DNA from 2 places in the Rhizobium sp. R86522 genome. Region 1 is predicted to be linked to the other one. Evidence: predicted binding sites of a transcription regulator. Region 1 holds the regulator's gene; the other holds the start of a gene.

Region 1 (16,169 bases):
CAGACCTGGCTAGTGCTGATGCGCCAGCCCCTGCGAACCGCGCGCGACATGGGATTTCTGTCCTTTCTCGTCTTTCAGCTCCTGGTCGGCGGCATGCTGATTGCAGCGCTCAGCCATCCCGGCCTGATCGTCTTCCTCACGCTGCTTGCGGTCTCCCTGATGCAGGTCCCGGTTGCCCAGCCGAGCCTCTTCACGACGATCTTGCTCGCCATGGACATATTCAACATCCTCGGAAGCTACGCGATCTTCTTCGTGCTCGGCGCGACCCCGATGAGCAAGGGCGAGAAGGAGGGCGTCGGCTGGAAATGGGCAATGATCCCGGTTTACTGGATGGCCGTGTCGCTGGCGGCCTGGAAGGCCGTGATCGAACTCAGGCTGAAGCCTTTTCACTGGAACAAGACACCGCATCGCCCCAGTCGAGCCATTTTGCCGGCGTCCGAGTGATTGCTCGGACGCCATCGGCACCATAGTGTTGAAGCAACAAATCCGATCGGGAGACGACGAACATGGTGACACTGCTCGGCATTTCGGGAAGCCTGCGCAAGGGCTCGCTCAACACGGCTCTGATGCAAGCTGCCGCAGCCTTGCCGGCAGACGGTTACCGGATGGAAACAGCCGGCATTCACGGCATACCGCTATATGACGGAGACCTGGAAGAAGCCGAGGGCATCCCGGCAGCTGTCACCGCGCTCAAGCAAAAGATCATCGCCGCCGACGGCGTGATCCTGTTTACGCCCGAATACAACAACGGCATCCCCGGCGCCTTCAAGAATGCCATCGACTGGCTGTCACGCCCCTCTTCCGACATGGGCAAGGTTTTCGGCAACAAGCCCTTCGCGCTCGTCGGCGCTTCACCCGGCAATTTCGGCACGTTGCTCAGCCAGAACGCCTGGCTCTCGGTGCTGCACACGCTCGGCTGCCGGACATTTTCGGAAAAGCGGCTGATGGTATCTCGGGCCCACACGCTGTTCGATGCCGACGGCAATCTCACCGACGAAGCGACGGCCAAGCGGCTCGGCGACCTGCTGGCAGCGTTTGCGAAGTTTGCGGGGAAGTAGGGAGGATAGCTGGAGCGGGTGAAGGGAATCGAACCCTCGTATTCAGCTTGGGAAGCTGCTGCTCTACCATTGAGCTACACCCGCGCGCGGTCTGACGAATCCAACAGTTCGGCCGAAGTGTCAAGCCGAATGGAATACAAAGCGGCGCGGTGACGCCCCTCTTTCGTCAGGGCAAACGGAAGTGTTTCGACAGCTTTAAGCCCTGCGCCTGATAGTTGGAGCCGAGGCCCGTGCCGTAGAGGCCTTCCGGGCGCTCCTGCATGTGCTCGTAGACCAGGCGACCGATGACCTGGCCGTGCTCGAGGATGAAGGGCACTTCGTGGCTGCGGACTTCCAGAACCGCGCGACTGCCTGAGCCGCCGGCCGGCGCATGGCCGAAGCCCGGATCAAAGAAGCCGGCGTAATGCACGCGGAACTCGCCGACCAAGGGGTCGTAGGGTGTCATTTCGGCGGCATAGAGCGGCGGCACATGCACGGCCTCGTTCGAGACCAGGATGTAAAACTCGTCCGGATCGAGGATCAGTTCGTCGCGGCCGCGGCTGTAGAGTGGCTCCCAGAAATCCAGCACCTCGTGGGCGCCTTTGAGATCAACATCGATGACCGAGGTGTGGTGCTTGCCGCGATAGCCGATCAGGCCTTGCGGCCCCGATCCCTTCAGATCGATCGACAGCGCAATGCCACCGCCCGAGACATTCGGCATGTCGCTCGCCACCAGCGTCTCGGCCTTGTGCAGGTCGAAGAGTTCGGCCTCGCCGAGCAGCGCATGGCCGGTGCGGAAGCGGATCTGCGAGAGGCGCGAACCGCGGCGTACGATGATCGGGAAGGTGCGCGGCGAGATTTCGAGATAGAGCTGACCCTTGTAGCCGGCCGGCACCTTGTCGAATTCCTGGGCGTAATCGACCATCACCCGGGTGAAGATGTCCAGGCGGCCGGTCGAGCTCTTCGGATTGGCGGAAGCCGAGATCTCCGCCGGCAGGTCGAGGCTTTCCATCAGGGGCACGATGTAGACGCAGCCGGTTTCGAGCACCGCCCCGTTTTCGAGATCGATCTCGTGCAAGGTCAGGCGTTCCAGCTTCTCGGCAACCGTATGGCCCCTGCCCGGCATGAAGCTGGCGCGCACCCGGATCGCCTTGCCGCCCAGCCTCAAGTCCAGGCTTGCCGGCTGGATCTGGTCGTGGTCGAGCATGGCTTCGCTGATCAGCTGTCCCTGGCCGAACAAGGCGCCGATGGCGCGGTCCGCCAGAATGCCGGGTTTACTGGTCATTTTCTCTATCCTGTTTGGGCTCGACAAAACCAAAGCCCACCAATTGACGCAAGGCCCGCGAAGGCGTAATTGCTGCCTTATCCCGTGGTGATTTGGCCGGTCGGCTTGCAGCCACGTTAAACAAGTGGCTAAATAGACCGGGTTTACGAAACCGGTCCGTTCACGCGACCGGTTTTTTTGTGTTCGAAAGGCACGTGCATGAGCAAGAACTGGCGCCCGGCCACCACCCTCGTCCATGGCGGCACGCTGCGCTCTCCTTATGGCGAGACGTCTGAAGCGATCTTCCTCACCCAGGGCTTCGTCTATGAAAGCTCGGAAGCGGCAGAAGCCCGCTTCAAGGGCGAGAACGACGGCTATATCTACGCCCGCTATGGCAGCCCGACCAATGACATGTTCGAAAAGCGCATGTGCATGATGGAAGGCGCCGAGGATGCGCGTGCTATGGCGTCGGGTATGGCGGCCGTTGCTGCTGCCGTGCTCTGCCAGGTCAAGGCCGGCGACCATATCGTGGCCGCACGCGCCCTGTTCGGCTCCTGCCGCTATGTCGTCGAGACGCTGGCGCCGCGCTACGGCGTCGAGTGCACCCTGGTCGATGGTCGCGACCTTGCAAATTGGGAAGCGGCGATCCGTCCAAACACCAAGGTAATGTTCCTCGAAAGCCCGACCAATCCGACGCTCGAAGTGATCGACGTCGCAGGCGTTGCCAAGCTCGCCGATCAGATCGGCGCGAAGCTGATCGTCGACAACGTCTTTGCGACCCCCCTCTTCCAGAAGCCGCTGGAACTCGGCGCGCATGTCGTCGTCTATTCGGCGACCAAGCATATCGACGGTCAGGGCCGCTGCCTTGGTGGCGTCGTCCTGTCGTCGAAGGAATGGATCAACGAGAACCTGCACGACTATTTCCGCCACACGGGCCCTGCCATGTCGCCGTTCAACGCCTGGACGCTGCTCAAGGGCATGGAAACGCTGCCGCTGCGGGTGAAGCAGCAGACCACGAGTGCTGCAGCGATTGCCGATTTCCTGGCGGAACAGAGTGCCGTTGCCAAGGTCATCTATCCCGGTCGCAAGGACCACCCCCAGGCCGACATCATCGCAAAGCAGATGACAGGCGGCTCAACGCTGGTCTGCTTCGAGCTGAAGGGCGGGAAGGAAGCCGCTTTCAAGCTTCAGAACGCCATGGAGATCGTCAAGATCTCCAACAATCTCGGCGATGCGAAGAGCCTGATCACCCATCCGGCGACGACGACGCACAAGAACCTTTCCGACGAGGCCCGGGCAGAGCTCGGAATTTCGGGGGTACGGTTCGCTTCTCCTGCGGGATCGAGGATACGCAGGACCTGCTGGACGACTTCGCACGGGCACTCAAGGCAGTCTGAACGCAACGCCCGCGATCATGTAAGCAAATATTTCAGCCGCGACAGGCGTTGCGGCTGGAGCATTGGCCTTGACGTAAGCAGTTGCGTCGTTATCCCTTCAAAAGGCATGGTGTTTGTGTGTCGCCCTTGCTGCCGCCACAATGAGCGCCATCTCTATCAATGTTGATGACAAGCTTTCTCAGGGTCCAGGCATGTATCGCGCGCTGACACGGGACATAGAGGTTCTGGTCGAACCTTACTATCTCGAGGAACAGTCGGACCCCGATGACAGCCGCTATGTCTGGGGCTACCGGATCGTGATCTCCAATCGCTCGGGAAAACCCGTGCGGCTAACCCATCGTTACTGGCACATTACCGACCAGAACGGTCAGGTTGACGAAGTGAGCGGCCCGGGCGTTGTTGGCGAACAGCCGCGCCTTAATCCTGGCGATACCTACGAATACTCGTCCGGCTGCCCACTCGATACGCCCTCCGGCATGATGTACGGCACCTACCGCATGGAAACCGACGACGGAGAGGCCTTCGACGTCGAGATCCCGGCATTTTCCCTCGACAGCCCAGGCATGGTCCGCACCCTCAATTGATGATTGCCAGTTGAGTTGACTGGCACCAACCGCTATCTGGAGACATCGATCCCGACGCCATCCAGAGGGCCAAACCGGCATGAGCATTACCCATCTCGTCACCCATAGTGGCGGCTTCCATGCTGACGAACTGCTATCGTCCGTCATCCTCTCGCGGCTTTACCCAGACGCACAGATCGTGCGCAGCCGCGCGCCAGACTGGATCACTCCGGCATCCGATAGGATCATCTACGATGTTGGCGGCGCCTATGACGCCGAAGCGCAGATCTTCGACCATCATCAGCGCGGCGCACCGCTTCGAGACGACGGTCAGCCCTACAGCTCCTTCGGGCTCATCTGGAAGCATTATGGGCGCGCCTATCTTGCGGCCATGGGTCTGCCGGCCGATCATATCGAGGCGATCCACCAGGGCTTCGATGCGAAATTTGTTCTGCCCATCGACCTGATGGACAATGGCGCGCTCAGCCCGGCAACGGCCGGGCCACTGGCCGATCTCACCCTGCCGAGCCTCCTCGAAACGCTGAAGCCCGTTTTCGACAACAAGGAGCCCGGCGCCGACGATCACGGCTTCCAGTCCGCCCTTTCGATTGCACGGATGATCGTCGAAGCCGCCATCGGCCAGCGGGCGGCCAAGCTGCGTGCAGAGACCATGGTTCTGGAAGCGATCGCAGCGACAGGCGAAGGTCGCGTCCTGGAATTGACGATGGGCATGCCATTCCGCCCGGCCATCGTCAAGGCAGGCGCCGACCATCTGCTCTTCGTCATTCACCCGCGCGACAAGGACTGGTGCATTACCGGGATCCGCAAGGCGGAAGGCAGTTTCGAGCAGCGCGCGGACCTGCCCGCTGCCTGGGCAGGTTTGAGCAATGGCGATCTGGAGGCCGTCTGCGGTGTGAAGGGTGCCACCTTCTGTCACAACGGCCGCTTCATCGCGGCGGCAAATTCGCGTAACGCGATCCTCGACATGGCGGAAATCGCGGTCGAGCAGGTAATCGGCGATCGCCCGGCATCATAAGAAGCGTGGGCCTTATCGGCGCCCGCTACGCTCTACACAAAGAAACGGCCGGATCACTCCGGCCTTCTCATATTCAGCGCTTCACTGGATCAAGCCGGCGTCAGCTCTCCCGGCTCGAAATCATAGTTGGTCGAGCAGAATTCGCAGGTCACAGTGATCGTGCCGTCTTCGGTGCTCGCCTCGATCTCTTCAGCGGAGAAGCCCTGGAGAACCCCCTTCAGGCGCTCGCGCGAGCAACTGCAGCGGTCGTAAACCGCCTTTGGCTCGTAAGCCCGCACACCCCGCTCGTGGAAGAGGCGGAACAGCAGCCGTTCGATACCCACCTGCGGATCGGTCAGTTCGTCGGCATGGATCGTCTCGACCAGCATGCGAGCCTCATCCCAGGCATCGTCGCCGTGCAAATCGGCATCCCGGTCGTCGCCGTCTCCACCGTGCAGATCCGGCTGGCGCATCCGCTCCGGCGCATCCGGCAGGAACTGGGCGATGAGACCACCTGCCCGCCATGTGCGACGTGGCTTGCCGTCTGCATCCCGATCGAAGAGTTCGGCGGCTCCCAGGCGTACGCGTGTCGGGATCTGTTCCGACTGGCGGAAGTAGACGCCGGCAATGTCTTCCAGCGACGTTCCATCGAGCGGCACAATACCCTGATAGGGCTGCATGAAGGAGCCCTGATCAATGGTAAAGGCAAGCACGCCTTCGCCGAGGAGCTCCTCGGGCGAAGCACGACCGGCCGCGACTGCATCGGCCACAGCCTGCTCGTCGAAGCGGGCATAGGCGCGCACGTTTTCAGGCGAGCTGAAATCGGCAACCAGCAGGTCGACCGGGCCATCGCCCTTGGTCTGGACCGTGAACTTGCCCTCGAACTTCAGCGATGTGCCGATCAACACCGTCAAGACTATGGCTTCGGCGAGAAGCCGCGCGACCGGCGCCGGATAGGCGTGACGGTCGAGAATGGAATTGATCAGCGGTCCGAGCTGGACCGCGCGGCCGCGCACGTCGAGGCCCTCCACCTGGAAGGGAACCACACGATCGTCACCGGCGAAACCGAATTCGCCGAGTTCTGCTTGTCTCATCGACATGAATGTACTCCCGGCACTTGAAGCGCCAAACGCTGGGCCCGAGCGGCCCGATCAGAAACGGCACAGATGGGATCACCCGTGCCAAAGGTCAAGTCGGGCGCCAAAGCCCCTGCCCGGCCTCAGATCGCGCCGAGGCACCAGGCAAGGATCGACTTCTGCGCATGCAGGCGGTTCTCGGCCTCGTCGAAGACCACCGACTGCGCGCCATCGATCACCTCGTCGGTGACTTCTTCGCCGCGATGGGCCGGCAGGCAGTGCAGGAAGAGGGCCTCCTCCTTCGCCTTCTTCATCAGCTCCGCATTGACCTGGAAAGGCTGGAAGACGTTATGGCCGCGTGCCTTGTGCTCCTGGTTCATCGACACCCAGGTGTCCGTGATCACGGCGTCAACGCCGGCGACCGCACGATCGGCATCATGGCACAGCATGATCTCGCCGCCGTTGTTGCGGGCCCAGTTGAGGATCTTGTCATCGGGCTCAGAGCCGAGCGGCACGGCCATGTTCATCCGGTAGCCGAAACGGGCCGCACCTTCGACCAGCGAATGGAGGACATTGTTGCCGTCGCCGGTCCAGGCGAGCGTCTTGCCCGTCACGGGGCCACGATGCTCCTCGATGGTCATGATGTCCGCCATGATCTGGCAGGGGTGGGTGAGATCCGTCAGGGCGTTGATGACCGGAACCGTCGCATGCTCGGCCATCTCCAGGAGACGGGTATGGTCAGTGGTACGGATCATGATCGCATCGACATAGCGCGACAAAACCTTGGCAGTGTCGCCAATGGTCTCGGCGCGACCGAGCTGCATTTCCGTGCCGGACAGGAACAAGGTCTCGCCACCGAGCTGGCGCATGCCGACATCGAAAGAAACACGCGTGCGGGTGGACGGCTTCTCAAAAATCATTGCCAGCATCTTGCCGGCGAGCGGCTTGTCGGCGGTGCCGGCCTTGGTCGCCTGCTTGCGGGTCTTCGCGTCCTCAAGAATGCCGCGCAGGTCCCCGGCCGTCATGGCGGAGAGATCGAGAAAATGCTTCGGAGATGCCATGAATGGGTCCTGTCTTAGGCAGATGCTGCGACTGCGGCCTTGGCGCGGATGTGCTCCGCAGCGTGTTCGATACGGGCGAGACCGTCGCGAGCTTCTTCGGCGGTCACCGTCAGCGGCGGCAGGAGACGGATAACATTGTCGCCGGCGGGAACGCCGAGCAGATGCTCGTCGCGCATTGCCAACAAGAGTTCGGTGTTCGGGATCTTGGCCTTGATGCCGAGCATCAGGCCTTCGCCGCGCACTTCCTCGATCACATCTGGGTAACGATCCTTCAGCGAGGCGAGACCCTGGCGGAAGACGAGCGCTGTGTCGCGAACATTGTCGAGGAAACCGTCGCCGAGCACGACGTCGAGAACAGCATTGCCGACCGCCATACCAAGCGGGTTGCCGCCATAGGTCGAGCCATGCGTTCCGGGTTTCATGCCGTAAGCGGCCTCTTCGGTTGCCAGGCAAGCGCCGAGCGGGAAGCCACCGCCGATGCCCTTGGCGACCGCCATGAGGTCGGGCGTGATGCCGGCCCATTCATGGGCAAAAAGCTTGCCCGTGCGGCCAACACCGCACTGCACTTCGTCGAGGATCAACAGCAGGCCGTGCTCGTCGCAGAGGTCGCGCAAGACGCGCAGCATCTCCACCGGGATCGGACGAATGCCGCCCTCGCCCTGCACCGGCTCAACCAGGATTGCAGCGGTCGCGTCTGTGATTGCCGCCTTGACGGCTTCGATGTCACCAAAAGGCACCTGGTCGAAGCCGGGCGCCTTGGGGCCGAAGCCCTCCAGATACTTCTCCTGGCCACCCGCTGCGATCGTCGCGATGGTACGACCATGGAAGGCGCCTTCCATCGTGATGATGTGGAACTTCTCCGGGTGCCCCTTGGCGAAGTGATAGCGGCGGGCCGTCTTGATCGCGCATTCCAGCGCCTCGGCGCCGGAATTGGTGAAGAAGACGCGGTCGGCGAAGGTCACATCGGTCAGGCGCTTGGCCAGCACTTCCTGCCCCGGCACCTCGTAGAGATTGGAGAGGTGCCAGACCTTGTCGGCCTGATCTTTGAGGGCGCCGACGACATGGGGATGCCCATGGCCGACCGAGGTGACGGCAACGCCGGCGGCGAAATCGAGATAACGCTCGCCACTTTCCGTCACAAGCCAGACGCCCTCGCCTCGCTCGAAACGCAGCGGCGCCCGATTATAGGTCTGATAGAGCGGCGTAGCTTCGGCCATGGCTTTCACGTTCCTTCTCGACGATCCGCCCAAGGGACGGCGCGGCCCTTTGCAGGCCTCGAAACAATTAAAAATGCCGCCTTGCGGCGGCGCGGGCACTATCGGCATTTCACCCTGCAATGTCAACGAATTCCATAGGAATCGCAGGAGTAGGCGCCGATCTGGCCGGCTCGCGCCAGAAGCGTGCGCGACAAGATTCCACCTGTTGCATACTTGACTCACTCGGGAAGCAAGTTGGGGAAAACCGGAAAATCGATTCCAGATGATTCCCCCGACTCTTGTCACGGAGTCAGCGTGCCACTAGGTTAAATTTCATTAATAGATTGCATGCGGCGGAAGTGCTCACCGACAGTAACGAGGCGGTTATGTTTCGAATTCGTTCGAAGCAGGGGTGACGGATTCTGCCATGACAGACGCGAGCGGCGGAGAGAAGTGGCATGACAACTGCGCAATGGAGTGACGACAGGGTCGAAAGACTGAAACGGCTGTGGGCCGAAGGCCTCAGCGCAAGCCAGATTGCGGCACAACTCGGTGGCGTGAGCCGAAATGCCGTTATCGGCAAGGTACACCGACTGAACCTTCCGGGTCGGGCCAAGGCAGGCGGAAGCTCGACTGCGGCACGTCCGGCAAAACGTCCGGCGCAGACCCAGCGTCCGGCGACCTTCCAGAACCGCCCCGCGGCAGCAACGACCACGCGTACCGTGACCCGTGCAGCTGGTGCGACAATGCTGAAGGAAGAGATCGAGGTCGAGGCTTACGAGGAAGTCGAAGTTCGGCGCCCGCTGAACGTTGTCGTGCCGATTTCGCGGCGCCTCGCCCTGACGGAACTGACCGAGCGCACTTGCAAGTGGCCGATCGGCGATCCGATGAAGGACGATTTCCACTTCTGCGGCTGCGAAATCGCTGACAGCGCGCCCTACTGCACCTATCACGCGAAGCTCGCCTATCAGCCGGTGAGCGAACGCCGCAAGGCAGCCCGCTGATATCAAGCGAAGCTTAGAGCATTAAACGGGTCCCGCGGGGCCCGTTTTTCGTTGCCGCCTGTCGCCCGCGAAAAAGGGCCGCAGCGGACAATCCGCGCGGCCCTTGCCCCATGGTGGGTTCGACTTGTCAGGCTTCCATCGAATAGCCGGCACCGCGAACGGTGCGGATGACATCCTGCATGTTGGAGAAGTTGAGAGCCTTGCGCAGGCGGCCGACATGCACGTCGACCGTACGTTCGTCGACATAGATGTCATGGCCCCAGACTCCATCGAGAAGCTGCGAGCGAGAGAAGACCCGGCCAGGCGACGCCATCAGGAACTCCAGAAGGCGGAACTCGGTCGGCCCGAGACGGACCTCGCGGCTCTTGCGATGCACCCGATGCGTCTCGCGATCGAGCTCGATGTCGCCGCAGCGCAAGACGCTGGACAGAACTTCGGGCTTTGCACGCCGCAGCATGGCCTTGACGCGTGCCATCAGTTCCGGGGTCGAGAATGGCTTGACGACATAGTCGTCGGCACCTGTCGCCAGACCACGCACGCGCTCGCTTTCCTCGCCGCGCGCCGTCAGCATGATGATCGGCAGACGCTCGGTCTCGGGTCGCACGCGCAACCGGCGGCACAGCTCGATGCCGGAGACGCCCGGAAGCATCCAGTCCAGGATCAGCAGATCCGGCACGCGCTCCTGAAGCCGGATCTCGGCTTCGTCACCTCGCAGAATCGTCTCGACCTCATACCCCTCGGCTTCGAGGTTATAGCGTAGGAGGACGGACAAGGCCTCCTCGTCTTCTACCACGGCAATCTTCGGCTGCATCAAAAACAAACCTCGCTGGCCAACGTCACTCGGTGATCGCGCCGACGGAAGACGTCAGATCTTCCTTCGGTCGCTCACCTTCCGGCTGGGCGCCGGTGGTCATGTAGTAGATGGTTTCCGCGATGTTGGTCGCATGGTCGCCGATGCGCTCGATGTTCTTGGCGCAGAACAGAAGATGGGTGCAACTCGTGATGTTGCGCGGGTCTTCCATCATGTAGGTCAGGAGTTCCCGGAACAGCGAGGTGTAGATCGCGTCGATCTCTTCGTCGCGGTCACGGATCGATTTCGCCTTCTCAGCCGAGCGGGTCGTGTAGACATCGAGCACTTCCTTGAGCTGGGCGAGTGCCAGGTCGGAGAGATGTTCGAGGCCACGCGCGAGTTTGCGCGGCACGCCGGTCGCCTGGATGGCCACAACGCGCTTGGAATTGCTCTTGCCGAGGTCGCCGACACGCTCGAGATCGGCAGCGATGCGAAGGGCACCGATGATCTCACGCAGGTCGGATGCGACCGGCTGACGCTTAGCGATCGTGACGATGGCCTTGTCGCCGATCTCACGTTCCATGGCATCCATGAGCACGTCGTCGGAGATCACCTTCTGGGCGAGGGCGGCGTCGGAGTTGACCAGAGCACGCACGCTTTCGGCGACCATCTGTTCCGCCAGACCGCCCATTTCGGAAATGCGGCGCATCAGGAACTTCAGTTCATCGTCGAAGGCAGAGTAGATGTGAGAGGAACCCATGAGAAACGTCCTTGAATTTGAGGTGAGCCGAGGGTGACCTGGAGGCTCAGCCGAAGCGGCCCATGATGTAGTCCTGGGTGCGCTGGTCATCCGGATTCGTGAACATCTTGTCGGTGTCGTTTTCCTCGACCAGTTCGCCGAGGTGGAACATGGCGGTACGCTGCGAGACGCGGGCTGCCTGCTGCATGGAGTGCGTCACGATGACGATCGTGAAATTTTCACGCAGTTCGTGAATCAGCTCCTCGACCTTGGCGGTCGCGATCGGATCGAGCGCCGAGCAGGGCTCGTCCATCAGGATGACTTCCGGGCTGACCGCGATCGCACGGGCGATGCACAGCCGCTGCTGCTGGCCGCCGGACAGACCGGTGCCGGTTTCCTGCAGTCGATCCTTCACCTCGTTCCAGAGGCCAGCTTTCTGCAAAGACGTCGCGACGATTTCGTCCATGTCGGCCTTCTTGGCGGCGAGACCATGGATGCGCGGCCCATAGGCCACGTTTTCGTAGATCGACTTCGGAAACGGGTTGGGCTTCTGGAATACCATGCCAACCTTGGCCCGCAATTGCACGGGATCGACCCGGCTGTCGTAAATGTCTTCGCCATCGATCTGGATATCACCCGAGACGCGGGCGATCGACACCGTGTCGTTCATCCGGTTCAAGCAGCGCAGGAAGGTCGACTTGCCGCAACCCGATGGGCCGATGAAGGCCGTTACAGCGCGATCCCGTATGTCGACGTTGACATCCTTCAAGGCATGTTTTTCGCCGTAGTACACCTGCACGCCACGGGCGGTGATCTTGATTTTGGGCTGGTTCACGGAAGTCTCCGTCAATATGGATGCGTGATACATTCGAGGGTGTCCTTCTGGGATTTACCAACGGCGCTCGAAGCGGCGGCGCAGGACAATGGCAAGGATGTTCATGACCAGCAGGAAGAGCAGCAGAACAATGATGGCACCCGAGGACCGTTCGATAAAGGCCGGATCGGCACGCGACGCCCAGGAATAGACCTGTACCGGGAGTGCGCTGGCCGGGTCGAGGAAGCCACCTTCAAACGGCCCCGCCGGATAGTTCGCCACGTAGGCAACCATGCCGATCAGCAGCAGCGGGCCGGTTTCACCCGCTGCGGATGCGAGGCTGAGGATCGCTCCGGTCATGATGCCGGGCGCGGCCAGAGGCAGGACATGGTGGAACACAGTCTGCATCTTCGACGCTCCGACGCCCAAAGCGGCATCGCGAATGGATGGCGGGACGGCACGGATCGCGGCGCGCGTCGCAATGATGATGGTCGGCAGCGACATCAACGTGATGACCAGCGCCCCGACAATCGGGGAGGATGCCGGGAGCCCTACGAAGTTGATGAAGACCGCAAGTCCAAGGATACCGAAAACGATCGACGGCACGGCAGCAAGGTTCGAGATGTTCACTTCGATCAAATCGGTGAACCAGTTTCGCGGCGCGAATTCCTCGAGATAGATCGCGGCAGCCACGCCGAGAGGCAAGGACATGATCACCACGAGGAACATCATGTAGGCCGTACCCATGATGGCGATGCCAAGGCCCGCGGCTTCCGGGCGCAAGTCGGACGCATCAGGCGCCGTGATGAAGCTCCAGTTGAACTTCGATGCGAGGATGCCAGCTTCGACCAGCTTGTCGGCCAGGTCCAGCTGCGCGGGAGTCACATTGGAATCCCGTTCAGCTATTTCGCGCGTCACGCGACCCTTGAGATAGCCATCCACGCGGCCTGTGGCGAAAACGTTCACAGTGATCGTCTGGCCTACCAGTGACGGATCGGCCAGGACAGTGTCGCGCAGCCGAGCCGGAGCATCCTTGGAAATCATGTCGGTGACTTCCTTTCGGGACATGCCCTCGACTGCAATACCCTCTTCGGCCAGATACTTGACCAGAGATTCACCCAGGATGCGCGCGTAGCCGATCGTCGTCACCGAAGCCATCTGCGCCGGATCGCGCGAACCGGTCTTGTCCACGACCGCAGCGTCGATCACGACGGGATAGCTGATCGTCGCCTGAACGAATGCCGAAGAGCCGTCACGGATAATGGTGAACAGCATGATCGCCAGGGTGAGCAGCGCGATCACGATCGCGGCGACACCATACATGCGGAACCGAATTTCTGCGGCATTGCGACGCTTCATCAGCGGGGTCTCGCTCATGAGCGAACTGCCGGCCTGCGGCATTGCGAAAGGAGTGCGATCGATGATGTCGGTCATTCGTATTGTTCCCGGTATTTGCGCACGATCCAAAGCGCGAAGATGTTGAGCCCAAGCGTAATCACGAACAGCGTTAGGCCAAGCGCGAAGGCCACGAGCGTCTCCGGCGAGTCAAAGGCAAGGTCGCCCGTCAACTGACTGACGATCTTCACGGTGATCGTCGTCATGGCCTGGAAGGGGTTCAAGTCCAGCTTGGCGGCTGCCCCTGCCCCCATGACCACGATCATGGTTTCGCCGATTGCACGGCTGGCGGCGAGCAGGACAGCCCCGACAATGCCGGGAAGGGCCGCAGGCAGCACGACCCTGCGGATGGTCTCGGATTTCGTCGAACCCAGGCCCAGAGCCCCGTCGCGCATCGACTGCGGCACGGAATTGATGATGTCATCGGCCAGCGACGAGATGAAGGGGATGTTGAGGATGCCGATCACGAGCCCGGCGGTGAGAACCGAGGACCCCGAATTACCGAGACCAAATGGCATGGCGAAATAGTCGCGCAGGAACGGGCCGACGGTCACTAGTGCAAACAGGCCGAACACGACGGTCGGGATGCCGGCGATCACTTCAATCACCGGTTTGACCACTGAGCGGACCCGCGGCGAGGCATATTCTGCCGTGTAAATCGCCGCGAACAGGCCAATTGGAACGGCTACACACATCGAAACGAAACTAATGTAGAGCGTACCCCATAGAAGCGGGATCAGACCAAGTTCGGAACCGCCGCGGAACTGCGGGTTCCAGGTCAAGCCAAAATAGAAGTCCCAGATGGGATAAAGTCCAAAGAAGCGGATACTCTCTGAGAGGAGAGACATCACGATGCCGAAAGTAGTCAGGATCGCCACGCCGGCCGAGGCGATCAACAGCCAGCGCACAAAGGTTTCCGACACATTCCGGGCACGGAAGTCACGGTGAACGCGCATGAAGGCGAAGATGAAGCCCGACACCGCGAGGACCAAGACGGCAACCGTCATCATCGTTGCGCCAGAGCGCTGCATGACGCGGTATTCCTTGGCGGCCTCGAAGATTTCAGGCCGGACTTCTGCACCCAAAGCAACCCCGACCTCGGCCAGGCGCCCCCGAACGTCCGAAAAATCAGCCCGCATGTTCTGCAATTCATCGTCAGACAAGCCGGATCGCTGCTGCAGGGCGTCAAGGCCATCGGCGATGCGGCGCACGTCTTCGACCGCAAGCGTCGTGGATGTGGCGTCGAATGCCACCTGCGAACCCAGCAGACCGACAATGCGCGAGTCGATCCACAAAGGCTGCGCGACAAGCCAGATGGCCATCAGCAGGAAGGCAGGCACTGCCGTAAACAAGGCAACAGTCTGACCATAATAGCCCGGCAGCGAATGAAGGTTCCGGGCATCGCCGTTCGCGCTCTGCATCGCGCGTCGCCTGCCAAAGAAAAAGCCAATCACGGCCAATGTCAGTAGGATTAAGGACAGAATGCCGACGCTCATGGGAAATCCGGTTTTCGCAAGAGGAAGGAGGGCGCCTCGTGGCGCCCTCCTGTGTCAGATAAGGATCACTCTACCGGCGCCATCGGCGTACCAGCGGCAACCATTTCCTGGGTCTTCTTCAGTTCTGGGTCCGACACGAGGCCATAGGCAGCCAGCGGGCCGTCAGGACCAGCCATCTCGTCCGATACGAAGAAGTCGATGTATTCCTGCAGACCCGGGATCACGCCGAGATGCGCCTTCTTGACGTAGAAGAAAAGTGGACGCGAAACCGGATACTCGCCCTTTGCAATGGCTTCAGTCGTCGGAACGATACCGTCCATCGTGGCAACGCGCAGCTTGTCGGTGTTGTTCTGGTAGAACGACAGACCGAATACGCCGATGCCGTTCTTGTTCGCGTCAACGCGGGCCAGCGTCTCGGTGTAGTCGCCGTCGATATCAACGGAAACGCCATCGGTGCGCAGCGCCAGGCAAGCCTTGGCGGCTTCTGCGGCCTTTGCCTTGTCGTCAGCGGCGGTCGAAGCTGCCAGATGCAGGTCGTAAGCGCCCGACTTCTTGCAGCCGGCTTCGATAACCTTCACGTCGAACACTTCGCGAGTGCCGTGCTTGGTGCCCGGAACGAAAGCGAGGATATCCTGCGCAGGGAAGGAAGCGTTTACATCAGCCCAGGTCTTGCGGGTGTTGTCGACGAGCGCGCCGTCCTTAACAACCTTGGCAGCCAGCGCGCCATGGATGTCAGCCGGGGTAAATGCAAATTCCGGACCGTTGAGGTCGGAAGCGAAGACGATGCCGTCATAGCCGAAGCGAACTTCCATGACTTCGGTCACGCCGTTCGATACGCAGAGCTCGTAGTCACCCTTGGACATGCGCGAGGACGAGTTGGCGATGTCAACTGTGTTGGCGCCAACGCCTTCGCAAAGCTTCTTGCGGCCAGCACCCGAACCGCCGCCTTCAACGACCGGCGTCGGGAAAGAGAAGTTTTCGCCGAAAGCTTCGGCAACGATGGTGGAATACGGCAGCACGGTCGAGGAACCGGTAACCTGGACCTGATCACGAGCTGCAGCCGCGCCAGTGAAGGCAACGGAGGCGACCAGCGCCGCAACAGAAATTTTCAGAATGTTCATCATACTCTCCCGTGGATGAGTTTTTGTGTCTGTGGCCGCAATCGCGTCCGTCGCGGCCCGGCAGAGACGTCTTAGCGGCTCTTCGGCTTTGCTTTTATGTCAGTTCAATGAAACATTTGTGACAATTCAAGCCTCTGAAATTTAACGGGAAATTTTCAGAAGGCCCGACTTCTTCGGCTGAATGTGTCAGAAGCGCACGGT
Region 2 (16,169 bases), 680 kb from region 1:
CATCACAACAGTCGCATGGGAGGGACGACCGATGCCGGCATCGACGATCAGCGGCACATCGGGAAATTCCGCCCGCATGGATTTGAGTGCCGGCAGATTCTGCGGCCCCATGGCGCTGCCGATCGGCGCGCACCAGGGCATCAGCACCCGGCAGCCGGCGGTGAGCAGCTTCTCGCCGACCACCAGATCGTCTGTGGTGTAGGGGAAAACCTCGAATCCCTCGGCAACAAGGATCTTTGCCGCTTCCACCAGTTCGAAAACATCGGGCTGCAGTGTGTCGTGATGGCCGATCACCTCGAGCTTGATCCAGTGGGTGCCAAAGACCTCGCGCGCCATCTTCGCCGTCAGCACCGCTTCGCGGGCGCTGTGGCAGCCGGCGGTGTTGGGCAGAACCCGAACGCCGAGATCGCGGATCAGCTGGAAGAAGGCCCCGCCCGCCTTGCCGCCTGCGGTTTCCCGGCGCAGCGAAACGGTGACGATCTCGGTCTTCGACCGCCGCACTGCTTCCGCAAGGATCGCGGGCGAGGGGTAGCGCGCGGTGCCGAGCAGCAGGCGCGACGAGACGGTCTTGCCATAGAGTTCGAGGGCCATGTCAACCTCCCTGCATGGGCGAAAGGATCTCGATCCGGTCGCCCTCCTTCAAGGGATGGGCGGCGCGCTCCTCGCGATGAACCAGGTCGCCATTGACGGCGGTTGCCAGCCAGTCGCCCTCGTAGTCGAGCTTGGCGAGGAGATCGGCGAGGTTGCCGGCATCGAGCTCCAGAGCTTCTCCGTTGACGGTGAGCTTCATGCGCTCCTCCTTCTCTCAGATGCGTTTGTGGTCGTGAGCCTGTCCGCCGCCTCACGCGCCAGTGCCGGCGCGAGCAGAAAGCCGTGGCGGTGCATGCCGGCCACTGCCAGGCCGTCTGAGGTTTTGATGAGGCGTGGCACATTGTCCGGGAAAGCCGGGCGGATGCCGGTGCCGGTTTCCACGATGCGCGCCTCGGCAAAGGCCGGGTGCAGCGCATAGGCGGTGTTCAGCAGCTCCATCATCGAGCGCGCCGTGATCGGTCCGTCATCGTCAGTCTCAATCATGGTCGCGCCCAGCATGAAAAGCCCGTTGCCGCGCGGTACTATGTAGAGGGGGTGGCGGGGATGCAGCAGACGCACGGGACGGGAGAGGGTGACGTCACCCGTCTCGAGATAGAGCATCTCGCCGCGCACACCGCGCAATCCGTCGATCTCACCGATCGCCTGTGGTCCCCGGCAATCCACGACGCTCGCATAGTCTCCCGTATCACCGGCCTCCTCCCCGAAGCGGAAGGAGACACCGAGCTGCCGCGCCGCCCGATAAAGACCCCGCAAGGCTTTGCGGGGATCGAGATGGGTCTCCTCTGAAAAGAACAGGCCGCTGCCGAAACGCCCAGCCAGATCCGGCTCAAGGTCGGCGATCTCTTCCTCGCCCAGCCAGCGATGGCCGCGCGTGCGGGCCGCAAAGCGCTTGAGATCGGCAAGATCGCGCGGATTGGCCAGCACGAGCGTGCCCCGGCGCTGGACGAGACCGGGCACGGCCTCGTCCCACCAGTCGGCAGCGGAAAGGCCTGATGTCAGCACGATCTCTTCCGCCGCCTCTCGCTCGCAATAGGGGGCGAGCATGCCGCCCGCCCAATGGGAGGCGCCAAGCCCGATATCGGCCCGGCGCTCCACGACCTCGACAGAGATACCCCTGCGTGCCAGTTCCAGCGCCGTCGCCAGCCCTGCAACACCGGCGCCTTTCACCAGAACGGTCATGACCGCTCCCCCGTTTCGAGTGCTTCGATCTCGTCCGCTGTCATGTAGAGATCGCCGCCGGCGCGGTATTTCTCCGCCATGGCGGTCAGGCCCTCCTTCTGCGCCTCGGCGCGGATGTCATGCGAGATGCGCATCGAGCAGAATTTCGGCCCGCACATCGAGCAGAAATGCGCCACCTTGTGCGCCTCTTTCGGAAGCGTCTCGTCGTGCATGGATCTTGCCGTTTCCGGGTCGAGTGACAGGTTGAACTGATCTTCCCAACGGAATTCGAAGCGGGCACGGGAAAGCGCATCGTCGCGCAGCTGTGCTGCCGGATGCCCCTTGGCGAGATCGGCGGCATGGGCGGCGATCTTGTAGGTGATGACGCCGATTTTCACGTCATTGCGGTCGGGCAGACCCAGATGCTCCTTCGGCGTGACGTAGCAGAGCATGGCCGTACCGAACCAGCCGATCATCGCCGCCCCGATGCCGGAGGTGATGTGGTCGTAACCGGGCGCGATATCCGTCGTCAGCGGTCCCAGCGTATAGAAGGGCGCCTCGCCGCAGGTCTTCAGCTGCTTGTCCATGTTTTCCTTGATCTTGTGCATCGGAACATGGCCGGGCCCTTCGATCATCACCTGGCAATCCTTGCCCCAAGCGATCTGCGTCAGCTCACCCAGCGTTTCGAGTTCGGCAAACTGGGCGGCATCATTGGCATCGGCAATCGAGCCCGGACGCAAGCCATCGCCCAGCGAAAAGGAGACATCGTAAGCGCGGCAGATGTCGCAGATTTCCTCGAAATGCTCGTAGAGGAAGCTCTCCTTGTGATGATGCAGACACCACTTGGCCATGATCGAACCGCCGCGCGATACGATGCCGGTCACGCGGTTGACGGTGAGCGGGATGTAATGCAGCCGCACGCCGGCATGGATGGTGAAATAGTCGACGCCCTGTTCGGCCTGCTCGATCAGCGTGTCGCGATAGACCTCCCAGGTCAGGTCCTCGGCAATGCCGCCGACCTTTTCCAGTGCCTGGTAGAGCGGCACGGTGCCGATCGGGACGGGCGAATTGCGGATGATCCAGTCGCGGATGTTGTGAATGTTGCGGCCGGTCGAGAGATCCATGACCGTATCGGCCCCCCAGCGGATCGCCCAGACCATCTTCTCGACTTCCTCGGCCATGGAAGAGGTGACGGCGGAATTGCCGATATTGGCGTTGATCTTCACCAGGAAATTCCGGCCGATGATCATCGGTTCGAGTTCGGGATGGTTGATGTTGGCGGGGATGATGGCCCTCCCTGAGGCGATCTCCTGGCGGACGAATTCCGGCGTGACGTGATCCGGGATAGCGGCGCCGAAGCTTTCACCGTCACGGACAAGCGCTTCCTTCGCTGCCTTGCGGCCGAGGTTTTCTCGGATCGCGACAAATTCCATTTCCGGCGTGATGATGCCGGCGCGGGCATAGGCGAGCTGTGTGACGGCCTTGCCGCCCGTTGCGCGAAGGGGTTGATGTTTCACGGGAAACACCGGGGTCATCTTGTCGGCAGAGACGAAGCCGTTGTCTTCGGGCTTGATCGCGCGGCCGTCATAGGCCTCGACATCGCCGCGAGCCTCGACCCAGGCCGTCCGGTGCCGCGAGAGGCCTTGATCGATGGCGATAGTGGCTTGCGGATCGGTATAGGGTCCCGATGCATCGTAGACATTGACCGGCGGTTCGCCGGAGGTCGGGTGCAGCGCGATCTGGCGCAGGGGTACGCGAATGTCCGGATGGATATTTCCGGGCAGGAAGATCTTGGTTGAGGCAGGGAGTGGCCCGGTGGTGACGTCGGGCCTGTCGAAATGCGGGGCAATGTTCATCATGGAGCTCCAAGTGTTCAGGTTGGAGACCCAGTCATGTCAGCCGGAATGATGGAAAGACGCCACGGGATTCGGGTTTTCGAATCGTCGTTTTGCAGCGCTCGCACCGTCCCTACGCCAGTATGAACTGGATCAGGTTCAACGGGTCACCGCGCTGCTTGTCCCTTGCGGTTGGCGTAGCGAAATCTCAGCCCCTTGTCGGGACACCCCTGGTGAATGCATTAAGTCTGGCCAAAAGCGGCCGGTCTGTCAACGCGGAAGGTGAGCCTCAGGCGCCGGCACGAGGCACCTCGAACTGCTGGCCGGGGCGCAATCCCTTGAAGCGCTCATTGCCAATGCCGGCCGCAGACATGGCCACGCCCAGTGCCTTCGGCGGATCGTCGATGCCTTCATTGGTCAGCTGGAACGTGCCGAAATGGTGGCCTATGCCGAAGGCCGCGCCGCTCAAGCGAAAGCCTTCGATCGCTTCTTCCGGGTTCTGGTGCTGTGCCTTCATGAACCAGCGCGGCTCGTAGGCCCCGATCGGCATGATGGCGATCCTGATGTCGCCATGCTTTTCACGGACTTCGCGATAATGCTTTCCTTCGGCATAGCCGGTATCGCCGATGTAATAGATCTTGCCGCCTGGCGTCTCGATGACGAAGGCAGCCCAGAGCGCCATGCGCCGGTCGCCCATACCGCGTGCCGACCAGTGATGGCAGGGCTCGCAATGGATGGCCACGCCCTTACCGATCTCGACCCGGTCACCCCAATCCATGACATCAGCCACCATGCCCGGCATGTCGTCGCGCATGATGGTGTCGTTGCCGAGGGGGGTGACGATGCGCGGATTGTCCCGTCTGAAGAGGCGCCTCAGCGTTGCAGTGTCGAGATGGTCGTAGTGATTGTGGGTGACGATCACGATGTCGATCTTTGGCAAGTCGTCGAAGGTGACGCCCGGCGGATTGTTGCGCTTCGGTCCGGCAAAGGAGACGGGGCTTGCGCGTTCCGACCAGACCGGGTCGGTCAGGATGTTCAAGCCGGCCGTCTGGATGAGAAGCGTCGCGTGGCCGACCATGGTGACGACGAGCCGTCTGCCTTCGACACGGGATTCCGGCTTCGCCGTTACGACATCGGCAGCCTGGGCCGGTCTTGGCCACTCGATCTTGCCGCCGCCGAACTGCCAGCGGAGCAGATCGGAGAAGCCACGCGGCTCTTCGCCGCCCGGGTTGAAGAACACCTTGCCGTCGAAATGGTCGGAGATCGGACCGGAATAATAGCGGTTGCCCGCATGTGCCTCGCGCAAGCCGAGACCTCCGAGTGTTGCGGCAACGAGGCCGAAGCCCGACCATTTGAGAAAGCTGCGTCTGTTCATGGCTTACCCATATGTGGTTTTGTCAATTCTACGGCAATAGCGCTGCCGCAGATTGCTGGATGCAGCGGATCTCCCGAAAAATCGGGGCTTTGCTTGACTTCCCGACCGTTTTCCTGTTTATCCGCCACAATCTGCGAAGAGACGAGCACTCCGAGCCGCCGACCGGGACCCGAACAGGTATAAAGAGATCCCGGAGGTCAACACCCGACAGCGCGTTGCGCCCTCGGGTGCTTTTTGGCTTTGCGTCTTGTTTTCCGCGCGGAGAAGACCGAGGTTTGGGGTTCCCCGAACCATGCAAGGAAGAGCCGATGTTTGAGAACCTCCAGGACCGTCTTGGCTCCATTCTGAATGGACTGACCGGCCGTGGCGCACTGTCCGAGGCGGATGTCTCGGCTGCTCTGCGCGAGGTCCGTCGTGCCCTTCTTGAGGCCGATGTTGCTCTCGAGGTGGTCCGCGCCTTCACCGACAAGGTTCGTGAAAAGGCTGTTGGCGCCTCGGTCCTGAAGTCGATCAAGCCCGGGCAGATGGTCGTCAAGATCGTCCATGACGAGCTGGTCGAGATGCTTGGCACCGAAGGTGTGTCGATCGACCTCAATGCCGCAGCTCCCGTTGTCATCATGATGGTCGGTCTGCAGGGCTCGGGTAAGACGACGACATCGGGCAAGATCGCCAAGCGGCTGACGGATCGTGACAAGAAGAAGGTCCTGATGGCCTCGCTCGACACGCGTCGTCCGGCCGCCCAGGAACAGCTGCGTCAGCTCGGCGTGCAGACCGGCATCGATACCCTGCCTGTTATCGCCGGCCAGTCGCCGACCGATATCGCGAGCCGCGCCGTCCAGGCCGCGAAGCTCGGCGGCCATGACGTGGTCATCCTCGACACCGCCGGCCGTACGCATATCGACGAGCCGCTGATGATGGAAATGGCCGAGATCAAGTCTCGCGCCAAGCCGCATGAAATCCTGCTGGTTGCCGACTCGCTGACCGGTCAGGACGCCGTCAATCTCGCCCGCAATTTTGATGAACGCGTCGGGATCACCGGCCTCGTTCTAACCCGCATGGACGGCGATGGCCGCGGCGGTGCGGCGCTCTCGATGCGCGCCGTCACCGGCAAGCCGATCAAGCTGATCGGTGTCGGCGAGAAGATGACGGAGCTCGACGAGTTCCATCCCCGCCGTATCGCCGACCGCATCCTTGGCATGGGCGACATCGTCTCGCTGGTCGAGAAGGCTGCCGAGAACATCGACGCGGACAAAGCCCGCGCCATGGCCGAGAAAATGGCCAAGGGCAAGTTCGACCTCAACGACCTCGCCGAGCAGATCAAGCAGATGCAGGCCATGGGCGGCATGGGCGGGATCATGGGCATGATGCCGGGCATGGCCGGCATGAAGGACAAGATCTCGGCCGCCGGCCTCGATGACAAGGTCTTCAAGCGCCAGCTCGCCATCATCTCCTCGATGACCAAGGCTGAGCGCGCCAATCCCGACGTTCTGAAACATTCCCGGAAGAAGCGCATCGCAGCCGGCTCCGGCACCGATGCCTCCGACATCAATAAACTGCTCAAGATGCATCGCCAGATGGCCGACATGATGAAAGCCATGGGCGGCAAGAAGGGCGGCGGCATGATGAAGCAGATGATGGGTGGTCTCGCTTCGAAGATGGGCCTCGGCGGCATGGGTGGCGGCATGGGCATGCCGGATCTGTCGAAGATGGATCCGAAGCAGCTCGAGGCGCTTGCCAAGCAGGCGGAAGCGGCCGGCATGAAGCCTGGCAGCTTGCCCGGTCTTGGTGCTGGTGGCCTGCCGGGTCTTGGGGGTCCGAAGCTTCCCGGCCTCGGCGGTGGCGGTTTCCCGGGCCTTCCAGGCCTGCCGAAGAAGAAGTGAGAGGGCGCCGATGATTGATCCGTCCGTCAAGGAACAGCTTTCCGGCTATCGCCAGTCGATCGACAATATCGATGCGGCGCTGGTCCACATGCTGGCGGAACGCTTCCGCTGCACCAAGGCCGTCGGCGTGCTGAAGGCCACACACGAATTGCCGCCCGCCGATCCGGCGCGCGAGGAATACCAGATTACCCGCCTGCGCCGTCTGGCTCAGGATGCCAATCTGGACCCGGATTTCGCCGAGAAGTTCCTGAACTTCATCATCAAGGAAGTCATCCGGCATCATGAAGCCATTGCCGCCGAACATGGCGGTGCAACCGAAAAGACCGCCTGACGGCGGCCTCAACAAGAACAGGGTTTGCTGCGGCGACCTGAACTAAACCTCAAGGAGTATTCACATGTCCCTCAAGATTCGTCTCGCCCGCGGTGGTTCCAAGAAGCGCCCCTACTACCAGATCGTCGTTGCCGACGCCCGCGCACCGCGCGACGGCCGCTTCCTCGACAAGGTCGGTTCCTGGAATCCGATGCTCGGCAAGGACAACGAAAAGCGCGTCGAGCTGGACGCAGACGCCATCAAGGCCTGGGTAGCCAAGGGCGCCCAGCCGACCGACCGCGTTCTGCGCTTCATGGCTGAAGCCGGTCTCGCCGAGCGCGCGACCCGCAGCAACCCGGACAAGGCAAAGCCGGGCAAGAAGGCTCAGGAGCGCGCTGCCGAGCGTGCCCAGAAGGCTGCTGACGCTGCTGCTGCCGCTTCGGAAGCTGCTGCAGAATAATCGGCATAAAGCCGTTTCCAGCGGGCGGTGGGTCATCCCACCGCCCGTTTTTGCGTTTTCTTTCCGGTCGCTTCCGCCTGATACCAAGTGTCAATGATAGGAACCGATAGGATGGCTTATTGTGGGTTTCTGGCTAGGCGCGGCGCGCCGGGCGATGCTGTCGCATCGGCCAAGCGGCGCAACAACGCCAGAGGCCCACAATAAGCCACCTTTGGTCGGCTTCCCGCCCGTTCTGGCGTCGTCGAGTTCCTTGACCGATGCGCCAGCATCGCTCTTCGGACCTCTCCTAGCCAGAAAGGGCGGTCGAGCCGATCCTATGGGTTCCTATCATCGACACTTGGTATAAAAGGAATGTCGAACCGAGGTGTGTGCAGGACCGTTCCCACTCATGAGCAAGCTTGAAAATCCGATACTGATGGCCGTGATCGGTGCCGCCCAAGGGCTCCGGGGCGAGGTGCGGGTCAAGACCTTCACCGAGGATCCGCTCGGTCTCGGTGACTATGGCGTCCTCTATGCGGCTGACGGGCGAAAATTCGAGATCCTCGAAATCCGTGACGGCAAGACGGTTGCCGTTGTGCGTTTCCGCGGGATCAACGATCGCAATGCCGCTGAAGCACTCAACGGCACCGAGCTTTTCGTCGATCGTGATGCGCTGCCGGATGACGATCTCGACGAGGACGAATTCTACTACGCCGATCTCGAAGGTCTCGAGGTCTATGATGCCGAGAACAATCACTATGGTGCTGTGACCGCCGTCTATGATTTCGGCGCCGGTGACCTGCTCGAGTTGAAGGGCCCCGGCAAGCGCCCCGTGCTTATTCCCTTTTCCGAAGCGGCCGTGCTCGAGATCGATCTCGAAGGCGGACGCCTGCTTGTCGATCCGATTGCAGCGGGCCTGAAGGATGATGGGGAAGAGAAGCCCTACGGCAATGCCGGCGGCAAGCCGCGGCCGAACAATGGCCGCTGACCGCGCCATGCCCTTCAAGGCCTCCATCCTGACGCTCTATCCGGACATGTTTCCCGGCCATCTCGGACTGGCCTTGGCGGGCCGGGCGCTGGAGCGGGGCGACTGGGCGATCGAAGCAGTCCAGATCCGCGAATTCGCCGAGGACAAACATCGCAGCGTAGACGATACGCCGTCGGGCGGTGGTGCCGGCATGGTGCTTCGGCCCGATGTGCTTGCGCGCGCGATTGATTCCATAGCCGACGATGGACGGCCGCGGCTGCTGATGAGCCCGCGCGGTCGTCCGCTGACGCAGGAACGTGTTCGGGAACTCGCTGAAGGCGAGGGCGTAGTCATCGTCTGCGGTCGTTTTGAAGGCGTCGATCAACGGGTTATCGATGCGCGCCAGCTCGAAGAAGTCTCGATCGGTGATTACATTCTTTCCGGCGGCGAGCCGGCAGCGCTGACGCTGCTGGATGCGGTGGTGCGCATTTTGCCCGGCGTGATGGGCAACCAACTGTCCGGCGTGCATGAAAGTTTCGAAGGCGGGCTGCTAGAACACCCCCAATACACGCGCCCCCAGGTCTTCGAGGGGCGGGAAATTCCCGAAGTGCTGACGTCGGGAAATCACGCAGCTATTGAAAAATGGCGCCATGAGCAGGCGGTGAAGCTTACCCGCGAACGGCGCCCTGACCTGCTGCCCAATCAGCCGGTCAAGAAGTAGTAGGCGGCAAGGCCAAGTCCGGCCGCCACGACCAGCCAGCGCAGCACGTTCTGCGGCACTTTCTTGGCCATCGCGACGCCTGCATAACCGCCCATCGCCACAGCGGGGATCATGATGGCCGCATGCAGCCAGGATAGTGCGCCTGCACTGGCGAAGATCACGATGGCGACGGCCGCGATAACGATCGACAGGAAGTTCTTCAGCGCGTTCAGCCGGTGATAGTCGCCGCCGCTTGCCAAGCCCAGCGAGGCGAGCATCATGATGCCCATTCCAGCGCCGAAGAAGCCACCGTAAAAGGATGTGACAGCCTGCATCACAAGACCCAGAGGGCTTGCGGGATGGCTTTCACCCTTGGACTTCGGCCTCAGCTTGGGGCCGGCTGCAAAAATAGCGGTCGCACCGAGCAGCAGCCAAGGGACCATGGAGCGGAAGGCCGGGTTCGACAGCGAGATCAGGAAGAGCGAACCGCCAACCGCTCCGACTGCCGAAACGATGCCGAGCACAATTGCGCCGCGCTTCATCTCCTTGAGCTCGGCGCGATAGGCAAGCGTAGAGGTGATATAGCCCGGAAACTGCGTGACCGATGAGGTCGCGTTGGCGCTGATCGGGGGAAGGCCGGCGAGGGTCAGCGCGCCGAAGGTCAGGAAGGTCCCACCGCCCGCAATGGCATTCACTGCTCCCGAAAGAAAGCCGGATGCGAAGAGCAGGGCGATCAGAGCCATAGACATGCGAACTATCTCCACCGTGATGAGGAGGACGTGATAGGAGGAGAGTTCCTGCGCCGCAAGGCTTCGCACGGGATCGGCCATGCAAAAATTCGCCGCGTTAGGGGTGACAAGCGGAGCGTCTTGGTGTATTGCCCGCCTCGGAAATGGGCTCTTCGCCCGTCTGCCACAACAAAGAACTGCGAATTCGCTCCGGCCCGTCAGGGTCAATATCCTCAGGCTCGTTCCAAGGGATCATCGTTGAGCGCTCTGGCTGTTTCAGAAGAAAACCGAGGTTAGACATGAACATCATTCAGCAGCTGGAAGCCGAACAGGCCGCCAAGATCGAAGCCAAGCGCAAGCTTCCGGAATTCTCCCCGGGCGACACGGTCCGCGTCAACGTTACCGTCAAGGAAGGCAACCGTACCCGCGTACAGGCCTATGAAGGCGTTTGCATCGCTCGTTCGGGCGGCGGCATCAACGAGAGCTTCACGGTTCGCAAGATCTCCTACGGCGAAGGCGTCGAGCGCGTATTCCCGGTCTACTCGCCGCTCGTCGAAAGCGTCGAAATCGTTCGCCGCGGTAAGGTCCGTCGCGCAAAGCTCTACTACCTGCGCGATCGTCGCGGCAAGTCGGCTCGTATCGTCGAGAACACCGGCACCCGCGCTCGCAAGCTGAACGACGCCGAACGCGCCGCCGTTGCCGAGGAAAAGGCACGTCTGGAAGCCGAGAAGGTCGCAGCAGCACAGGCACTGGCCGCCGAAAAGGCAGCAGCCGAAGCCGCTGAAAAGGCCGCTGCAGCTGCAGCAGCCGCAGAAGCTTCTGCCGAATAAGCAGCTGCCAGCATATCGCATGACGAAAGGCTCCGGTTTCCGGAGCCTTTTTTCGTTTGGGCGGTCTGTCAGAGACTGACGCTGATTGCGCCGCCGGCGACGATGACGCATGCCACCAGGCGCCGGAACGTCAGAGGCTCACCCAGCAGTAGCGCGCCGATCAGAACCGCGAAGACAACGCTCGTTTCGCGCACCGCCGTGACGAGGCCCGCCGGGGCATAGGCGTAGGCCACGACGACGAGGCCATAGGCGAACATGGCAACGACGCCTCCGCCGGCCGCCTTCCAGGTCAGCGGCGAGCGCAGGTCGATCACCAGGCCCCTGCGTGTCACGGCAAAGGCGATTGTGATCATGATGCCAAAGAGAAAGAGCACCCAGAGAGCATAGGCGATGGGTTGTTCGACCAGCTTCACGCCGCGCGAATCGACCGTCGAATAGCAGGCGATGATGAGGCCGGTCGTCAGCGCAAAGAGGATCGACGAAGTTGCAGCCCGGGTTTTGCCCAGCGAGAGGCTCATGATGCCGGTCGCGATCAGGATCACGCCCAGTGTTTGCCAGGGTCCCAGTACCTCACCAAAGAAGACGAGGCCACCCAGCGTGACAAGCAGAGGCACGGTGCCGCGAACGATGGGATAGACCTGGCCGAGCTCGCCATGCCTGTAGGCTGCGACCAGGAACAGGCTGTAACCCACCTGCAGACCTGCCGAGGCCAGGATATAGGGCCACGCGGCGGCGCCCGGGATGGCAACGGTAAAGAGTAGGGGAAGCGTGATGATGCTTCCGGTCAGGCTCATGACGGTGATCGACCAGAGTTGATCGGCTCCGGTCCTCAAGAACGCATTCCAGCTGGCGTGCAGGATCGCGGCGACGAGCGCCAGCCCAATGGCAACGGCACTCACGATCGCGACCGGCGGTGCGAGAGGGCGAATTCACTGATGTTCATGGGAGTTCCGCGGGCGGTATGTGACAGTTTTATGACATCGCGACGATAGCCGCTTCGCCTACCTTTGCAACGGGGCGCCAAAAAGAAACCGCCCGCTTTTCAGCGGACGGTCATTGGTGTCATCAGTCTGATGCCGACTTACTTGAAGCTGCGGATGTCGACGAAGTGGCCGGCAACGGCGGCTGCGGCTGCCATGGCCGGCGATACCAGGTGGGTACGGCCCTTGAAGCCCTGGCGTCCCTCGAAGTTGCGGTTCGAGGTCGAGGCGCAACGCTCGCCCGGCTTCAGGCGGTCGTCGTTCATGGCGAGGCACATGGAGCAGCCCGGCTCGCGCCAGTCGAAGCCGGCAGCCTTGAAGATCTTGTCGAGGCCTTCGGCTTCCGCCTGTTCCTTCACGAGGCCAGAGCCCGGAACGATCATGGCGGAAACAGTCGAGGCGACCGTCTTGCCTTCGACGACCTTGGCCACTTCGCGCAGGTCCTCGATGCGGCCATTGGTGCAGGAGCCGATGAAAACGCGATCAACCGCGATATCAGTGATCTTGGTGCCCGGCTTCAGGCCCATGTAGTCGAGTGCACGCCATTTGGAGGTGCGCTTGTTTTCATCCGCGATCTCATCCGGGTTGGGAACGACGCCTTCGACGGAGACGACGTCTTCCGGCGAGGAACCCCAGGAGACGATCGGCGGCAGGTTGGCAGCGTCGAGCACGACGACGCGATCGAAATGCGCGCCTTCGTCGGACTTCAGCGTCTTCCAGTAGGCAAGCGCCTGCTCGAGGGCTTCGCCCTTGGGCGCGCGCGGCTTGTCCTTGATGTATTCGAAGGTCTTTTCGTCAGGCGCGATGAGACCGGCGCGGGCACCGCCTTCGATCGTCATGTTGCAGACGGTCATACGGCCTTCCATCGACAGGGCTTCGATCGCTTCGCCGGCGAACTCGATGACGTGGCCGGTGCCGCCGGCCGTGCCGATCTCGCCGATGATGGCGAGGATGATGTCCTTGGCCGTGACGCCTTCGGGCAACTTCCCGTCGACGCGCACCAGCATGTTCTTCGCCTTCTTCTGGATCAGCGTCTGGGTGGCGAGCACGTGCTCGACCTCGGACGTGCCGATGCCATGCGCGAGTGCACCGAAAGCGCCATGCGTAGAGGTATGGCTGTCACCGCAGACGATGGTCATGCCCGGCAGGGTAAAGCCCTGTTCCGGACCGACAATGTGCACGATGCCCTGACGCTTGTCGGAAGCCGAGTAGTATTCGACGCCGAATTCGGCTGCGTTGGTGGCAAGCGCCTCGACCTGGATGCGGCTTTCCTCGTTCTTGATGCCGAGGTGGCGGTCCGGCGAGGTCGGGACATTGTGGTCGACGACTGCCAGCGTCTTCTGCGGGGCGCGGACCTTGCGGCCTGCCATGCGCAGACCTTCGAAGGCCTGCGGGCTCGTCACTTCATGCACGAGGTGACGGTCGATATAGAGAAGACAGGTGCCGTCGTCCTGACGATCGACGACGTGGTCGTCCCAGATCTTGTCGTAAAGGGTGCGAGGTGCGCTCATGGGTGAGTTCCATCCAGACTGAAGTAACGGGATTTCTTGAAGTGTGAGGTCTTATCGCGCCGGTTGTCCGGTCACAGGAGCTCAGCCGCGAAGGCTCGCAAGGGCCCCTTGAACGCGCGCGAAGAAGCGTGCCGGCAGACGCTTGTGGTCCTGCAGCACGATGAACTGGTTCGCGAGGCATCCGAATTTCGATCCCATGACCGGCGTCATACCAGTTTTCATGAATGTCGGCAATTGCTTCGAGTGCCCCATGACATGCGACTGTCATGAAGCTTTCTTGCAAGCATGATTGATCTTCGTCAGTATCGAACTCCATTCGGAACCGGCGCCATGAACGAAGAGATCCACCGCATCAAGACCGAACTCCTCGACAGCTTCGACGAGGAGCTGGAGCAGCAGCTGGAGGAGGATAGGCTTGACCAGCTCGTCGCCGACGGCATGTCCGAACCGATGATCGACCGGAAGATCTACTTTCGCGAACTCTTTCGCCTCCAGCATGAGTTGGTTCGCCTGCAGGACTGGGTTCAATACAAGAAGCTGAAAGTGGTCGTGCTGTTCGAGGGCCGTGATTCGGCTGGCAAGGGAGGCGCGATCAAACGCGTGACCCAGCGGCTCAACCCGCGCGTCTGCCGGGTCGTCGCCCTGCCGGCGCCGACCGAGCGCGAGCGCAGCCAATGGTACTTCCAGCGCTATGTGCAGCATCTGCCGATGGCGGGTGAAATGGTGCTGTTCGACCGCTCCTGGTACAATCGCGCCGGTGTCGAGCGGGTCATGGGTTTCTGCACGCCGGACGAGCTCGAAGAGTTCTTCCGCTCCGTCCCGGAATTCGAACGCATGCTGGTGCGCTCCGGCATCATCCTCGTCAAATACTGGTTCTCGATCACCGACGAGGAGCAGGAATTCCGCTTCCGGATGCGGATCAACGATCCCCTGAAGCAGTGGAAGCTCTCGCCGATGGATCTCGAAAGCCGGGTACACTGGGAAAGCTATACCCGCGCCAAGGAAGAGATGCTGGAGCGCACGCATATCCCGGAGGCACCCTGGTGGGTCGTCCAGGCCGTCGACAAGAAGAAGGCGCGTCTCAACATGATCGCGCATCTGCTGAAGCAAGTGCCTTACGAGCATGTGCCGAAGGAAACGATCGAGCTTCCCGCGCGGGTGCGCAATGAGGACTATATCCGCCATCCCGTGCCGGCGGACATGTATGTCCCTGAAACCTATTGACGGTTCATCCAGGCTGAAATTCGCGCGTCTGCTGAAAGAAAAGGTGGCTGAAGGCTGATGGGGGAAGCTGTCCCGTCGCTTCGAAATATTTCTGGAGCACCAGCAGGGAGATCTTGCGCTCGGTCTTTCGATCGCAGAACGAGGCAACATAGGCGTTGGCGTTCGCCACGATGTCCTGCGCCCAAAGCGGATCCCGTTCCAGCGCCGCAATCTTGTCTTCTAGGTCGCTGAAATCGGGGCGCACCTCGACGAAGTGGCGGTCAGGGATCAGGCCGCCTTCCATGAACCATGTCTCGTAGCGCCCCTTCGGCATCACGCAAACACTGCCGGAGGCCATGATCCATTTCAGGTTGGTGGCGACATCGAAGCCCTCGATGGACAGGATATAGCGATAACCCATCTGGTCCTGCGGGCTCAGAAATCCTTTTGACCTGAAGCCCTCCTTGGTGTCCCCGACATGGCCGACATCGGCAAACGCGCTCTCATGATGCCGGCGGAGCAGTTCGGAGCGCAGCGGATTGTTGAGCGCTCCGCGCCACACGGCCATGGGCTTCTTCTTCTCCCAGGGCGTGTCATCGTAGCACAGCCGGAAATGCCTGAGCTTGTCGAGGTTCAGAAGCACGGAGTTTCCGTTCTCCCCGTCAGTCGGGCGACTTTTGACAAGGCTTGGCGCGTTCGGAACCCAGGTCACGTCACCGAAGAGATAGTTGACCTTCAGTTGGGTGGGAAAGTAGCGCAGATACTCGTCCAGATCGAAGTAGTAGCGGCTCCGGCCTCGATCGACTGCATCAAGCCTCACACCCGGTTTTGCGGCACCGTGACCCAACTTGTTGCAGTAATTTGCGCGCCGAACGAGTTCATCGAGTTCCGGCGCGTCTTCCAGATCGCGCAGGATCGACTTGCTTCTTTGTAGAAACCACTCCCTCGGCAACGCGTGACGGGCAATTCCCGTCGCGTAATAGCGGACCCGGTTGATGGTCGTCGCTGTGCCGCCAAGTGAAGGGAGCCTCATCCGCGACGCTCCCTCATGCGCTGTTCAAAGCCTCGCAGGAGGATCGACAGGCCGATTGTGAGCACCAGATAGACATAGGCCACGATCGAATAGGTCTCGAAGAAGCGAAACGAGCCGGAGGCGTAGACCTTGCCCATCTGGGTGATGTCGGCAACCCCGAGGACCGAAACGAGGGATGAGTCCTTCACCATGGCCACGAAGTCGTTCGACAGAGGTGGGAAGATGACGCGGATCGCCTGAGGAAAGACCACCAGACGAAAGCGCTGGCCGCGGCTCAAGCCAAGCGCCTTGGCCGCCTCGATCTGACCCTTGTCGATCGACTGGATCCCGGCGCGGAAGATTTCGGCGATGAAGGCCGAATAGCCGATCATCAGCGCAATGATCGCACGCCACATCAGGGAGATGTCACGCACCACCATCGGCTCGGCAAGGCCCGCCGATACGAGGGGTGACGTTACGAGGTTGTAGAGTGCGACGAAGCCTGGCGCACCAACGAAGGCGATGTAGAAGAGCAAGACGATGATCGGAATGCCGCGCACGACTTCGACGTAGAAACGGGCGATCTGGCGCAGGACAAGGCTGTCCGACATTCCCATGAGTGCAATCAGCAGGCCAAGCGCCGTCGCCAG

The links. Region 1 encodes PhoB, which activates phosphate uptake and scavenging genes when phosphate is short. Its sites were predicted from a motif close to TGTCATNNANCTGTCAT; they were not measured.
Region 2: ppk2 (polyphosphate kinase 2) is a predicted target of PhoB. The motif match lies at 13,556-13,572, and genes of this name have one in related genera.

What each region holds. Positions count from the first base shown of each region.
Region 1 is NZ_JAXHBX010000001.1:3,325,332-3,341,500, forward strand. It holds gene SJY08_RS16060 (glycosyltransferase family 2 protein) at 1-444, shown strand, start outside; gene SJY08_RS16065 (NADPH-dependent FMN reductase) at 507-1,058, shown strand; tRNA gene SJY08_RS16070 (tRNA-Gly) at 1,069-1,142, opposite strand; gene SJY08_RS16075 (2'-deoxycytidine 5'-triphosphate deaminase) at 1,225-2,322, opposite strand; SAM riboswitch at 2,397-2,475, shown strand; partial or broken gene SJY08_RS16080 (O-succinylhomoserine sulfhydrylase) at 2,521-3,698, shown strand; gene apaG (Co2+/Mg2+ efflux protein ApaG) at 3,890-4,282, shown strand; gene SJY08_RS16090 (MYG1 family protein) at 4,362-5,297, shown strand; gene SJY08_RS16095 (Hsp33 family molecular chaperone) at 5,387-6,376, opposite strand; gene argF (ornithine carbamoyltransferase) at 6,496-7,413, opposite strand; gene SJY08_RS16105 (aspartate aminotransferase family protein) at 7,428-8,630, opposite strand; gene SJY08_RS16110 (GcrA family cell cycle regulator) at 9,068-9,613, shown strand; gene phoB (phosphate regulon transcriptional regulator PhoB) at 9,741-10,424, opposite strand; gene phoU (phosphate signaling complex protein PhoU) at 10,450-11,163, opposite strand; gene pstB (phosphate ABC transporter ATP-binding protein PstB) at 11,210-12,010, opposite strand; gene pstA (phosphate ABC transporter permease PstA) at 12,032-13,390, opposite strand; gene pstC (phosphate ABC transporter permease subunit PstC) at 13,387-14,847, opposite strand; gene SJY08_RS16140 (PstS family phosphate ABC transporter substrate-binding protein) at 14,913-15,968, opposite strand; gene phoR (phosphate regulon sensor histidine kinase PhoR) at 16,155-16,169, opposite strand, start outside.
Region 2 is NZ_JAXHBX010000001.1:4,003,743-4,019,911, forward strand. It holds gene SJY08_RS19350 (thiazole synthase) at 1-591, opposite strand, end outside; gene thiS (sulfur carrier protein ThiS) at 593-790, opposite strand; gene thiO (glycine oxidase ThiO) at 787-1,770, opposite strand; gene thiC (phosphomethylpyrimidine synthase ThiC) at 1,767-3,605, opposite strand; TPP riboswitch at 3,697-3,826, opposite strand; gene SJY08_RS19370 (MBL fold metallo-hydrolase) at 3,874-4,959, opposite strand; gene ffh (signal recognition particle protein) at 5,268-6,839, shown strand; gene SJY08_RS19380 (chorismate mutase) at 6,850-7,170, shown strand; gene rpsP (30S ribosomal protein S16) at 7,235-7,609, shown strand; gene rimM (ribosome maturation factor RimM) at 7,998-8,576, shown strand; gene trmD (tRNA (guanosine(37)-N1)-methyltransferase TrmD) at 8,584-9,276, shown strand; gene SJY08_RS19400 (sulfite exporter TauE/SafE family protein) at 9,258-10,004, opposite strand; gene rplS (50S ribosomal protein L19) at 10,283-10,813, shown strand; gene SJY08_RS19410 (EamA family transporter) at 10,882-11,712, opposite strand; gene leuC (3-isopropylmalate dehydratase large subunit) at 11,895-13,304, opposite strand; gene SJY08_RS19420 (hypothetical protein) at 13,386-13,526, opposite strand; gene ppk2 (polyphosphate kinase 2) at 13,635-14,528, shown strand; gene SJY08_RS19430 (glycosyl transferase family 90) at 14,533-15,540, opposite strand; gene SJY08_RS19435 (amino acid ABC transporter permease) at 15,537-16,169, opposite strand, start outside.